2 linked regions of the Eleftheria terrae genome follow. The protein of the gene in region 1 interacts with the protein of each later gene in a pairwise test. Links are inferred from orthologs where the notes say so. Each region holds a gene or a part of one and is shown on either strand. Other genes may lie near its edges.

The links. Proteins that work in one complex are often made in the same cells at the same time.
Region 2: the proteins of ndk (region 1) and N7L95_RS17325 interact in binary tests that used the Escherichia coli proteins (3 or more experiments, as listed by UniProt). The link is inferred for Eleftheria terrae from one-to-one orthologs.

Annotation. Positions count from the first base shown.
Region 1 is NZ_CP106951.1:1,031,360-1,036,366, reverse strand. The notes cover bases 1,132-4,021. They hold ndk (nucleoside-diphosphate kinase), read left to right. Parts: upstream 1,132-2,308; coding sequence 2,309-2,734; downstream 2,735-4,021. Other genes in these bases: pilW (type IV pilus biogenesis/stability protein PilW), read left to right, coding at 3,926-4,021; rlmN (dual-specificity RNA methyltransferase RlmN), read left to right, coding at 2,793-3,929; N7L95_RS04645 (pseudouridine synthase), read left to right, coding at 1,132-2,189. In the rest of the region: SMC-Scp complex subunit ScpB, read left to right, coding at 1-91; more of N7L95_RS04645, read left to right, coding at 81-1,131; more of pilW, read left to right, coding at 4,022-4,756; N7L95_RS04625 (helix-turn-helix domain-containing protein), read left to right, coding at 4,749-5,007. UniProt on the Escherichia coli protein: Major role in the synthesis of nucleoside triphosphates other than ATP. The ATP gamma phosphate is transferred to the NDP beta phosphate via a ping-pong mechanism, using a phosphorylated active-site intermediate.
Region 2 is NZ_CP106951.1:3,909,169-3,913,644, reverse strand. The notes cover bases 601-3,426. They hold N7L95_RS17325 (uracil-DNA glycosylase), read right to left. Parts: upstream 2,501-3,426; coding sequence 1,700-2,500; downstream 601-1,699. Other genes in these bases: trpD (anthranilate phosphoribosyltransferase), read right to left, coding at 3,337-3,426; trpC (indole-3-glycerol phosphate synthase TrpC), read right to left, coding at 2,514-3,305; N7L95_RS17330 (glucosamine kinase nucleotide-binding domain-containing protein), read right to left, coding at 601-1,446. Also shown: N7L95_RS17335 (GntR family transcriptional regulator), read right to left, coding at 1-545; more of N7L95_RS17330, read right to left, coding at 553-600; more of trpD, read right to left, coding at 3,427-4,383; N7L95_RS17310 (aminodeoxychorismate/anthranilate synthase component II), read right to left, coding at 4,404-4,476. UniProt on the Escherichia coli protein: Excises uracil residues from the DNA which can arise as a result of misincorporation of dUMP residues by DNA polymerase or due to deamination of cytosine.

The DNA.
Region 1 (5,007 bases):
GCCGGCCTCCGACCACCCGCCCGTCAGCGACGCCGCTGAACCCGACACCCCGGATCCCACTGCCTTCCCACCGACTCGCCATGAACTCTGAATCGCAAGACCTGCCACCTTCGCCCGAGACGCAGGTGCCCACCGAAGCCACGGTGCCCTCCGAGGCGGGCGCTGCGCCGGCCGACAAGCCCAAGCGTCGCAGCCCGCGCAAGGCCAAGCCTGCGGACGTGCCGGCAGCCGAGGCGCCCGTGAGCGAGGCGGTGGCGCAGGCCCCCGCCGAGGCGCCTGCCGTCGAAGCAGCACCGGCCGCGGAGGAGGCGGTGGCAGCTGCGCCCGCCAAGAAGGCGCCGCGCCGCCGCAAGACCGCGGCTGCCGTGGCGGTCGAGGCGCTGGCAGGCGAGGCGGCCGCCGTGCCGGTGGCTGAGGGCTCGATCCCAGCGGCCGAAGTGATGCCAGCGGCTGCTCCGCAGGCGCCTCAGGTGCCGGCGACCACGGCTGTGGCGGAAGTGGCTCCTAGCGGCCGGCAGGATGCCGGGGAAACGGCAGCGGAGGCCGCCGAGGCGGGCGAGACGTTGTCGCAGTTCGGTCAAGGCGACGAGGCGCCCGCCGTTGAGGGTGAAGGCGGCGGTCGTCGTCGCCGCGACCGCCGTGGCCGACGCGGTGAACGCCAGGCCGGCGCCGAAGCGGCCGGGCAGGAGCCGTCGAAGGATGCGCCGTCCACCGAGCCGGCCGAGGCCCGCGAGCCGCGCCCGCCGCGGGAAGGTCGCGAACCGCGCGAACCGCGCGAACCGCGTGAACCGCGTGAGCCGCGCCAGGGTGGCGACCGTGCCGCCCAGGGCGAGCGCGCGGGCGGGCAGCCGCAAGGCAAGCGCGGCGCACGCGGCCAGGGCGCTGGCGGCCAGGCAGACGCGCGCCAGCGCTTCGCCGAAGTGCTGGCCGGCGAGTTTGACGGCGACGACGAGGCGGAAGCCGAAGAAGTCGTGAGCAAGCGGGTGCTGCAGCCCGATGCCGACGCGCCCAAGCTGCACAAGGTGCTGGCCCAGGCGGGCATCGGCTCGCGCCGCGACATGGAGCAGCTGATCCTCGAAGGCCGCATCTCGGTCAACAGCGAGCCGGCCCACATCGGCCAGCGGATTTCCTACGGCGACCAGGTGCGTGTCAACGGCAAGCCCATCCGCGTGCAGATCGCCCCGCCGCCGCCGCGCGTGCTGGCCTACCACAAGCCGGTCGGCGAGGTGGTGAGCCATGACGACCCGCAGAACCGTCCTACCGTGTTCCGTCGCCTGCCGAAGCTGCCACAGGGCAAGTGGCAGTCGGTTGGCCGGTTGGACATCAACACCGAAGGCTTGCTGCTGTTCACGAGCTCGGGCGAGCTGGCCAACCAGATGATGCATCCGCGCTTCGGCGTGGAGCGCGAGTACGCCGTGCGCGTGCTGGGCTCGCTGGACAAGGAGGCGCGTGACAAGCTGCTGGAGGGCGTGAAGATCGACGGTCAGCCGGCCAGCTTCAAGTCCATCGAGGACGGTGGCGGCGAAGGGGCCAATCACTGGTACCGCGTGGTCATCACCGAAGGCCGCAACCGCGAGGTGCGCAAGCTCTTCGACGCCGTGGGCCTGACCGTGAGCCGGCTGATCCGCATCCGCTACGGCACCGTGGTGCTGCCGCGCGGCCTCAAGCGCGGCGTCTGGGTGGAGCTGGACGACAACGATGTGCGCTCGATGAAGCGGCTGGCCCAGGGCGGCGACGCGCCGCGCCAGGAAGGCCAGCGCGATGCGCGCGGTCGGCCGGGGCAGGGCGGCGGCAAGCAGGGCCAAGGGCAGGGCGGCAAGGGCGGTCCGGCCGGCAAGCGCCAGGGTCGTGGCCCGGGCGGCGCCGGTGGTGGCGGTGGCCGTGGGCCGGCCCAGCCGCGTGTGATCGGCCCGGATCCGCTGGAGCAGACCTACGACAAGCGCTTCGCACAGTCGACCAAGCTCAAGCAAGGCCAGCCGCGCCAGCCTGACCCGATGCAGACCAGCGTCGGCTACATCGGCGCCGACGCCTTCCTGCGCAAGAGCCATGGCCAGAAGGGCGGCGGGCGCGGCGGCAACTCCGGCGGCAACCGCGGCTTTGGTGGCGGCGGCGGCGGCCAGGGCGGCAACCGTGGCTTCGGTGGTGGTGGCAACAAGCGCGGCGGCGGTGGAGGCGGCCGCGGCCGCTGAGGGGCGGCGCTCCAAGTCCATGCCGCAGGGCGGAAAAAGCGCCCTCGGCGGGGGAAAACCCGGGCCTCAAGCGCTACAATGCAAAGCTTTGCCAAGTAGTTGAATTCAGGAGAATATTCATGGCGGTCGAACGCACCCTGTCGATCATCAAGCCCGATGCAGTGGCCAAGAACGTGATCGGCCAGATCTACTCTCGCTTCGAAGGCGCGGGTCTGAAAATCATCGCGGCCAAGATGGCGCACCTGTCCCGCGCTGAGGCGGAACAGTTCTATGCCGTGCACAAGGCACGTCCCTTCTTCAACGACCTGGTCAACTTCATGATCTCCGGCCCGGTCATGATCCAGGTGCTCGAAGGTGAAGGCGCGATCGCCAAGAACCGTGAGCTGATGGGCGCCACCGACCCGAAGAAGGCCGACAAGGGCACCATCCGCGCCGATTTCGCTGACAGCATCGACGCCAATGCCGTGCACGGCTCCGATGCCCCCGAGACGGCTGCTGTGGAAGTGGGCTTCTTCTTCCCCGGCATGAACGTCTACAGCCGCTGAGGCGGTCGTAGCATCTGCGCCTCCCCGCTGCGGCGGGCGGCGCCAACGAGGAGAGCATATGGCGGCCAACCTGCTTGATCACGATCTCGACGGACTGGCCGCTTTCTGCGAGCAGCTGGGGGAGAAGCGCTTTCGCGCGACCCAGCTGTTCCGTTGGATCCACCAGCGAGGCGCATCGGACTTCACCCAGATGTCCGACCTCGCGAAGTCCCTGCGCGAAAAGCTCGCGCACAGCGCGGAAATCCGGCCCCTGCCGGTCCTCACCGAGCAGGCCTCGAGCGACGGCACCATCAAGTGGCTGTTCGACGTCGGCGCCGGCGATGCGGTGGAGGCGGTGTTCATTCCCGAAGACGACCGTGGCACGCTCTGCGTTTCATCGCAGGCCGGCTGTGCCGTGGGTTGTCGTTTCTGTTCCACCGGCCACCAGGGCTTCAGCCGCAACTTGGGCACCGGCGAAATCCTCGCCCAGCTGTGGCATGCCGAGCACCACTTGAGGCAGCGGCTGCAACTGGCCCCCGGCGAGCGCGCCATCACCAACGTGGTGATGATGGGCATGGGCGAGCCACTGCAGAATTATTCGGCCCTGGTGCCGGCCCTGCGCACGATGCTGGACGACCACGGCTACGGCCTGTCGCGGCGCCGTGTGACGGTGTCCACCTCCGGCGTCGTGCCCTTCATGGACCGGCTGCGGCAGGATTGCCCGGTGGCACTGGCCGTGTCGCTGCATGCGCCCAACGATGCGCTGCGCGACGAGCTGGTGCCGTTGAACCGCAAGTACCCCATTGCCGAGCTGCTGGACGCCTGCAACCGCTACCTTGAAGCCGCGCCGCGCGACTTCATCACCTTCGAGTACTGCATGCTCGATGGTGTCAACGACAGCGAGGCGCATGCCCATGAGCTGGTCGCGCTGCTGCGCGGGCGGGTGTCGTGCAAGCTCAACCTGATTCCCTTCAACCCCTTCCCGGCGTCGGGGCTGAAGTGCTCGCCGCGCGCCCGGGTGCAGGCCTTCGCCAAGGTCCTGATGGACGCCGGCATCGTCACCACCGTGCGCAAGACGCGCGGCGACGACATCGACGCCGCCTGTGGCCAGCTGGCCGGCGAGGTGCAGGACCGGACCCGGGTCCAGCAGCGCATGACACGCCAGCCCATCCCCATCCACGCGACCACCGGCGGGCGCCGGCAGGAGACAAGATGACCATGTGCGGGCAAGGCGGTGCAGTCCTTCATGGCTGGCGCCGCGCGCTGTGGCTGGTGTTGGCGGCGGCCGGGCTGGCCGGCTGCGGCAATCTGCCGCCGCCGGGGGGCGGCAGCGGCCGCGAGATCGTCACCGCCTCCGACGAGACGGAGGCGCACAAGCGCGCCCGCATCCGGCTTGAGCTGGCCTCCGCCTATTTCGGCCAGGGCCAGGCCACCACGGCGCTCGACGAATTGAAGCAGGCCCTGCAGGCCGATCCCGACATGCCGCAGGCCTACAACCTGCGGGGGCTGATCTATGCCAGCCTGAATGAAGAGCAGCTGGCCGAGGAGAGCTTCCGCCGTGCGGTGCAGCTCGACAGTCGCGATGCCGACGTGATGCAGAACTACGGCTGGTTCCTGTGCCAGCGTGGCCGCTACAACGACGCCAACACGCAGTTCGATCTGGCGGCGGCCCAGCCGCGCAACCGCGACGTCACCAAGACGCTGCTCGCCAAGGGGGTCTGCCAGGCACGTGCCGGCACGCTGCCTGAGGCCGAGCAAACCCTGGCGCGAGCCTACGAGATGGACCCCGCCAACCCGGCCATCTCCGTCAACCTGGCCGACGTGCTGTACCGCCGCGGCGAATACGAGCGCGCCCGGTTCTACATCCGGCGTGTCAACAACGTCCCCCAGCTGGCCAATGCCGAGACCCTTTGGCTGGCCTCGCGCATCGAGCACAAGCTGGGCAACACGATGGGAGCAATGGACTACGGCAACCAATTGAAGCAGCGCTATCCGCAATCCCGCCAGGCAGCGGACTTCGAGCGGAGGCGCTTCGATGAGTGACAGCGACCGCAACCTGCATCCGACCCCGCACGGGTCCCAGACCGCCGGCGAGATGCTGAAGGCCGCGCGGGTGGCCAGCGGCATCCACATCGCCGCGCTGGCGGCCTCGATCAAGGTCACGGTCCAGAAACTGGAGGCGCTGGAGGCCGATCGGCATGACGAGCTGCCCGATCCGACCTTCGCGCGCGCGCTGGCCCAGGCCGTCTGCCGCTTCCTGAAGATCGACCCGGTGCCGGTGCTGGCCAAGCTGC
Region 2 (4,476 bases), 2.9 Mb from region 1 along the record:
GCTCGCACCGGCGCGTGCCCGCTGCGGGCCAGGAATTCGTACAGCGAGTTCTCCACCGCCTCGGGGTTGGGCAGCACCGCTTGCGGAATCACGCTGACCTCGTAGGCCATCACCGCCTCGTCGGCCAGCCGCAGCCGCTCCAGCCGGGCCACCCGGGTGCCGGGCGACAGGCCCAGGCTGAGCTGCTCCTCGGGCACCGACGGCGCAAGCGTGCGCTCCAGCCAGCGCGAACTCGGCGTATAGCCACGCTGGTTCAGCTCTTCGGAGAAGCTGGTGAGACGGGACAAAGGTTGCTCCAGGCGCGGCGCGATGTAGTTGCCCGAGCCGCGCCGGCGCACGATCAGGCCCTGATCCACCAGTTGGTCAATGGCCTTGCGCGCGGTCACGCGCGAAACGCTGAGCGATTCGGAGAGGGTGCGCTCCGAAGGCAGGGCCTCGTCGACCTGGTAGCGGCCGTCGCGGATGGCCTGGCTCAGCACCTGGGCCAGCTGCAGGTACAGCGGCGAGCTGTCCGCAGGGTCGGGTTTGAATTCGAGGGTTTTCATCAGCAGATCAATTTGCGCTTTGCATCAAGGCGCGGCGGACCAGGTGCAGGGCACCATCCACCGCGTCGCCTGCCGGCTCCACACGTCGCATCTGGGTCGCCTCGGAGAAGCGCGACGCCAGCCGCCCGCCAATGCTGCCGCACACCACCAGCGGCACGCCTCGCGGACCGTCGAGCGCCTGCGCCACCGCGTCCAGCGCCTGCACCGCGCGGCGCAACAGATGCGCCGCCGAGAGGTCGGCGGCCTCAGTATCGAACACCAGCGGCGCGAGCTGCGCGTACTCGAACTGCCCCGCCTCGTCGCACCAGGCCAGCAGGCGCTCACGGGTGGAACCGCAGACCTCCCAGACGGCATGCACGAGCGCGCTTTGGTGAATGCGGCCGTCCATGGCCCACTGGGCGAGCCGCACGGCCCGCTGCCCCAGCCAGGCGCCGCTGCCTTCGTCGCCCACCGGGAAGCCCCAGCCGCCCACGCTCAGGCGCGTACCGTCCTCGCGCCACAACTCGCCGACGCTGCCGGTGCCGGAGGCCACGATGGCGCCCGGCCGGCCAGCATGGGCGCCGAGGAGCATTGCGAACGCATCGGTTTCCAGCGCCACTTCAGCAAAGACCGCACCCGGCGACTCGGCGCGGGTGGCGAGGAAGCTGTCGCGCCAGCCATGGTTGTGCACGCCGGACAAGCCCATGCCCACCGCGCAGGCCCGCAGGGGTGGCTCCGACACGCCGGCGCTGGCGAAGGCGGCATCCACGGCGCGGCGCACCTGGAGCCATGCCTGCTCGATCCCCTGGCCCAGCGCGGACGGCCCGGCTTGCCCGGCACCGACGACCGTGCCGTCCGTGCGTATCACGCGTGCCCGCGTGCCGGTGCCTCCGCCATCCACGCCAACCAGGTAGTCGATCATCGCTGCGCCTGCGCTCCGTTGTGAAACCAGTCAACTGTGTTTTATGACACAGCATTGATACCAGTTTAATACCAGAAATACCAAAACTTCAAGTGGTATTTTGGCAGCCCGAAGGAAAGCCGCGCTCGATTTTTATCGAAGACGTGCGGACGCCGCACTCCTCCTGGCAGTACAAGGGCAAACCACTATTGCGCGGCCTTCAATCAAATGAGACCAAAGCAATACCAATTTACCCTGTGCGAAGCCGATCGGCTTACCAGGTGATGGGTTCGGTGCCAGGGCGGTGCTGGGCGAGCCAGGCGTTGGCCTGGGAGAAGTGCCGGCATCCAATGAATGGCACCGGCGGACGCAGGGCCGCCAGCGGGGAAGGATGGTTCGCGGTGAAGACCGCATGGCGCTGCGTGTCGATGAGCGCCTGCTTGCGCTGCGCCGGAGCGCCCCACAGCAGGAAGACGCAGGGCCCTGCATGCCGCGAGACGTGCGCGATCAGCTGGTCGGTGAGCCTCTCCCACCCTTGCTTGGCGTGGCTTTGCGGCTGGCCGTCCTCGACGGTGAGCACCGTATTGAGCAGCAGCACGCCCTGGGCGGCCCAGCGCGTGAGGTCGCCCTCGCGGCCCATGGGCTGGCCCAGGTCGGCGGCGACTTCCTTGTAGATGTTGCGCAGGCTGGGCGGCAGCCGGGTGCCGGTCGGCACCGAGAAGGACAGGCCGTGCGCCTGACCGGGGCCATGGTAGGGGTCCTGGCCAAGGATCACGACCCGCACCGCTTGCAGCGGCGTGAGTTCGAGCGCCCGGAAGACGTCTGCCGGATAGATGCGGGCCCCGGCGGCCACGCGCTGGTCGACGAACTCGATCAGCCGGCAACCCGGCTCGGACTGCCGGAAGGCGTCGGTGACTGGCCGCCAGCAGGCTGGCACCCGGTCGAAGCAGGCTTCCAGCGGCTCGCGCAGCAGGTTGGCCGCCTCGGGCCCGGCGGCAGGCACGGTAGGCGGCGCCGGCGCGGCAGCCGGAGGCGAGCCGAAGAGATCGGGCTGCTGCGGAGAGCGGCGCGTCATGCCAGGCTCCGGCTCAGTCGCTGAACAGCTGCGCGAGTGCCACCCCCGGATCGGCCGCGCGCATGAAGGCCTCGCCGACCAGGAAGGCGTGCACATCGGCGTCACGCATGCGCTGTACATCGGCCCGCTGCAGGATGCCGGATTCGGTGACCAGCAGGCGGTCGGCCGGCACCTCGGGCAGCATGCCCAGCGTGGTGTCGAGCGTCACCTCGAAGCTGCGCAGGTTGCGGTTGTTGATGCCCAGCAGCGGCGTCCTCAGCCGCAGCGCCCGCTGCAACTCTTGATGGTCGTGCACTTCCACCAGCACCGACATCTGGAGCGCCAGCGCGGTGGCCTCCAGGTCGGCCATCAAGGCGTCGTCCAGGCAGGCAGCGATCAGCAGGATGCAGTCCGCGCCCATCGCCCGGGCCTCGAACACCTGGTATTCATCGACCAGAAAGTCCTTGCGCAACACCGGCAGTTCGCAGGCCGCGCGGGCCTGTTGCAGATAGTCGGGCGAGCCGTGGAAGAACTGGCGGTCGGTCAGCACCGACAGGCAGGCGGCACCATGGCGGGCGTAGCTGGCCGCGATCTCGGCCGGCACGAAGTGCTCGCGCAGCACGCCCTTGCTGGGGCTGGCCTTCTTGATCTCGGCAATCACCGCGGCCTGGCCGGCGGCCACCTTGGCGCGCAGGCTGCCGGCGAAATCGCGCAGGCCGCCGCGTTGCTCGGCATCGCGGCGCACAGAGGCGGCGTCGCGCTGCGCGCGGGCGGCGGCGATTTCCTCGCGCTTGACCGCCACGATCTTGTTCAGGATGTCGCTCATTGGAAAACCTCCATGCTGCGGGCCGCGGCGCTCATGCCTGTCCCCCGGCGTCCTTCAGGCCCTGCGACACCCGCACGAACTGGCTCAGCTTGGCCAGCGCCCGGCCGGAGGCGACCGCCTCACGCGCCATCTTGACGCCTTCGGCCACCGAGGCTGCCACGTTGGCGCAGTACAGCGCGCCGCCGGCATTGAGCAGCACGATGTCACGCACCGGGCCGTCTTCATTGGCCAGCGCGCGCTGGATACAGGCCACCGATTCTTCGCGGTTGGCCACCCGCAGCACCCGGGTGTCGTAGACCGGCAGGCCGAAGTCGCTCGGATGCACGACGTACTCGCGCACCTCGCCGTCCTTCAGCTCGCCGACCAGCGTCTCGCCCGACAGCGAGATCTCGTCCATGCCGTTCATGCCGTAGACCACCATCACGTGCTCCGAGCCCAGGCGCTGCAGCACCCGCACCTGGATGCCGACCAGGTCGGCGTGGAAGACCCCCATCAGCTGGTTGGGTGCCTGCGCCGGGTTGGTCAGCGGCCCGAGGATGTTGAACAGCGTTCGCACGCCCAGCTCCTTGCGGACCGGCGCGGCATGCTTCATGGAGGCATGGTGGTTGGGCGCGAACATGAAGCCGATGCCGGTTTCCTCGAGGCAGGCCGCGACCTGCGCCGGCTTGAGGTCGATGTGGGCACCCAGCGCCTCCAGCACATCGGCGCTGCCGCTGCTGGACGACACGCTGCGCCCGCCATGCTTGGCCACCCGTGCACCAGCTGCGGCCGCCACGATCATCGCGGCGGTGGAGATGTTGAAGGTGTGCGCCGCGTCGCCGCCGGTGCCGCACAGGTCGACCAGGTGGGTCTTGTCGGGCACCGCCACGGGCGTGGCGAACTCGCGCATGACCTGGGCGGCGGCCGCGATCTCGCCGATGGTTTCCTTCTTGACGCGCAGGCCGACGGCCAGCGCGGCGATCATCACCGGCGACATCTCGCCGCTCATGATGCGGCGCATCAGCGCCAGCATCTCGTCGTGGAAGATCTCGCGGTGCTCGATGACGCGCACCAGCGCGTCGGTATTGGAGATGGGCATGATCGGCCGCCTGCGGGTGTCTATCGGACGTTGAGGAAGTTCTTCAGCATGGCATGGCCATGCTCGGTCAGGATGGACTCGGGGTGGAACTGC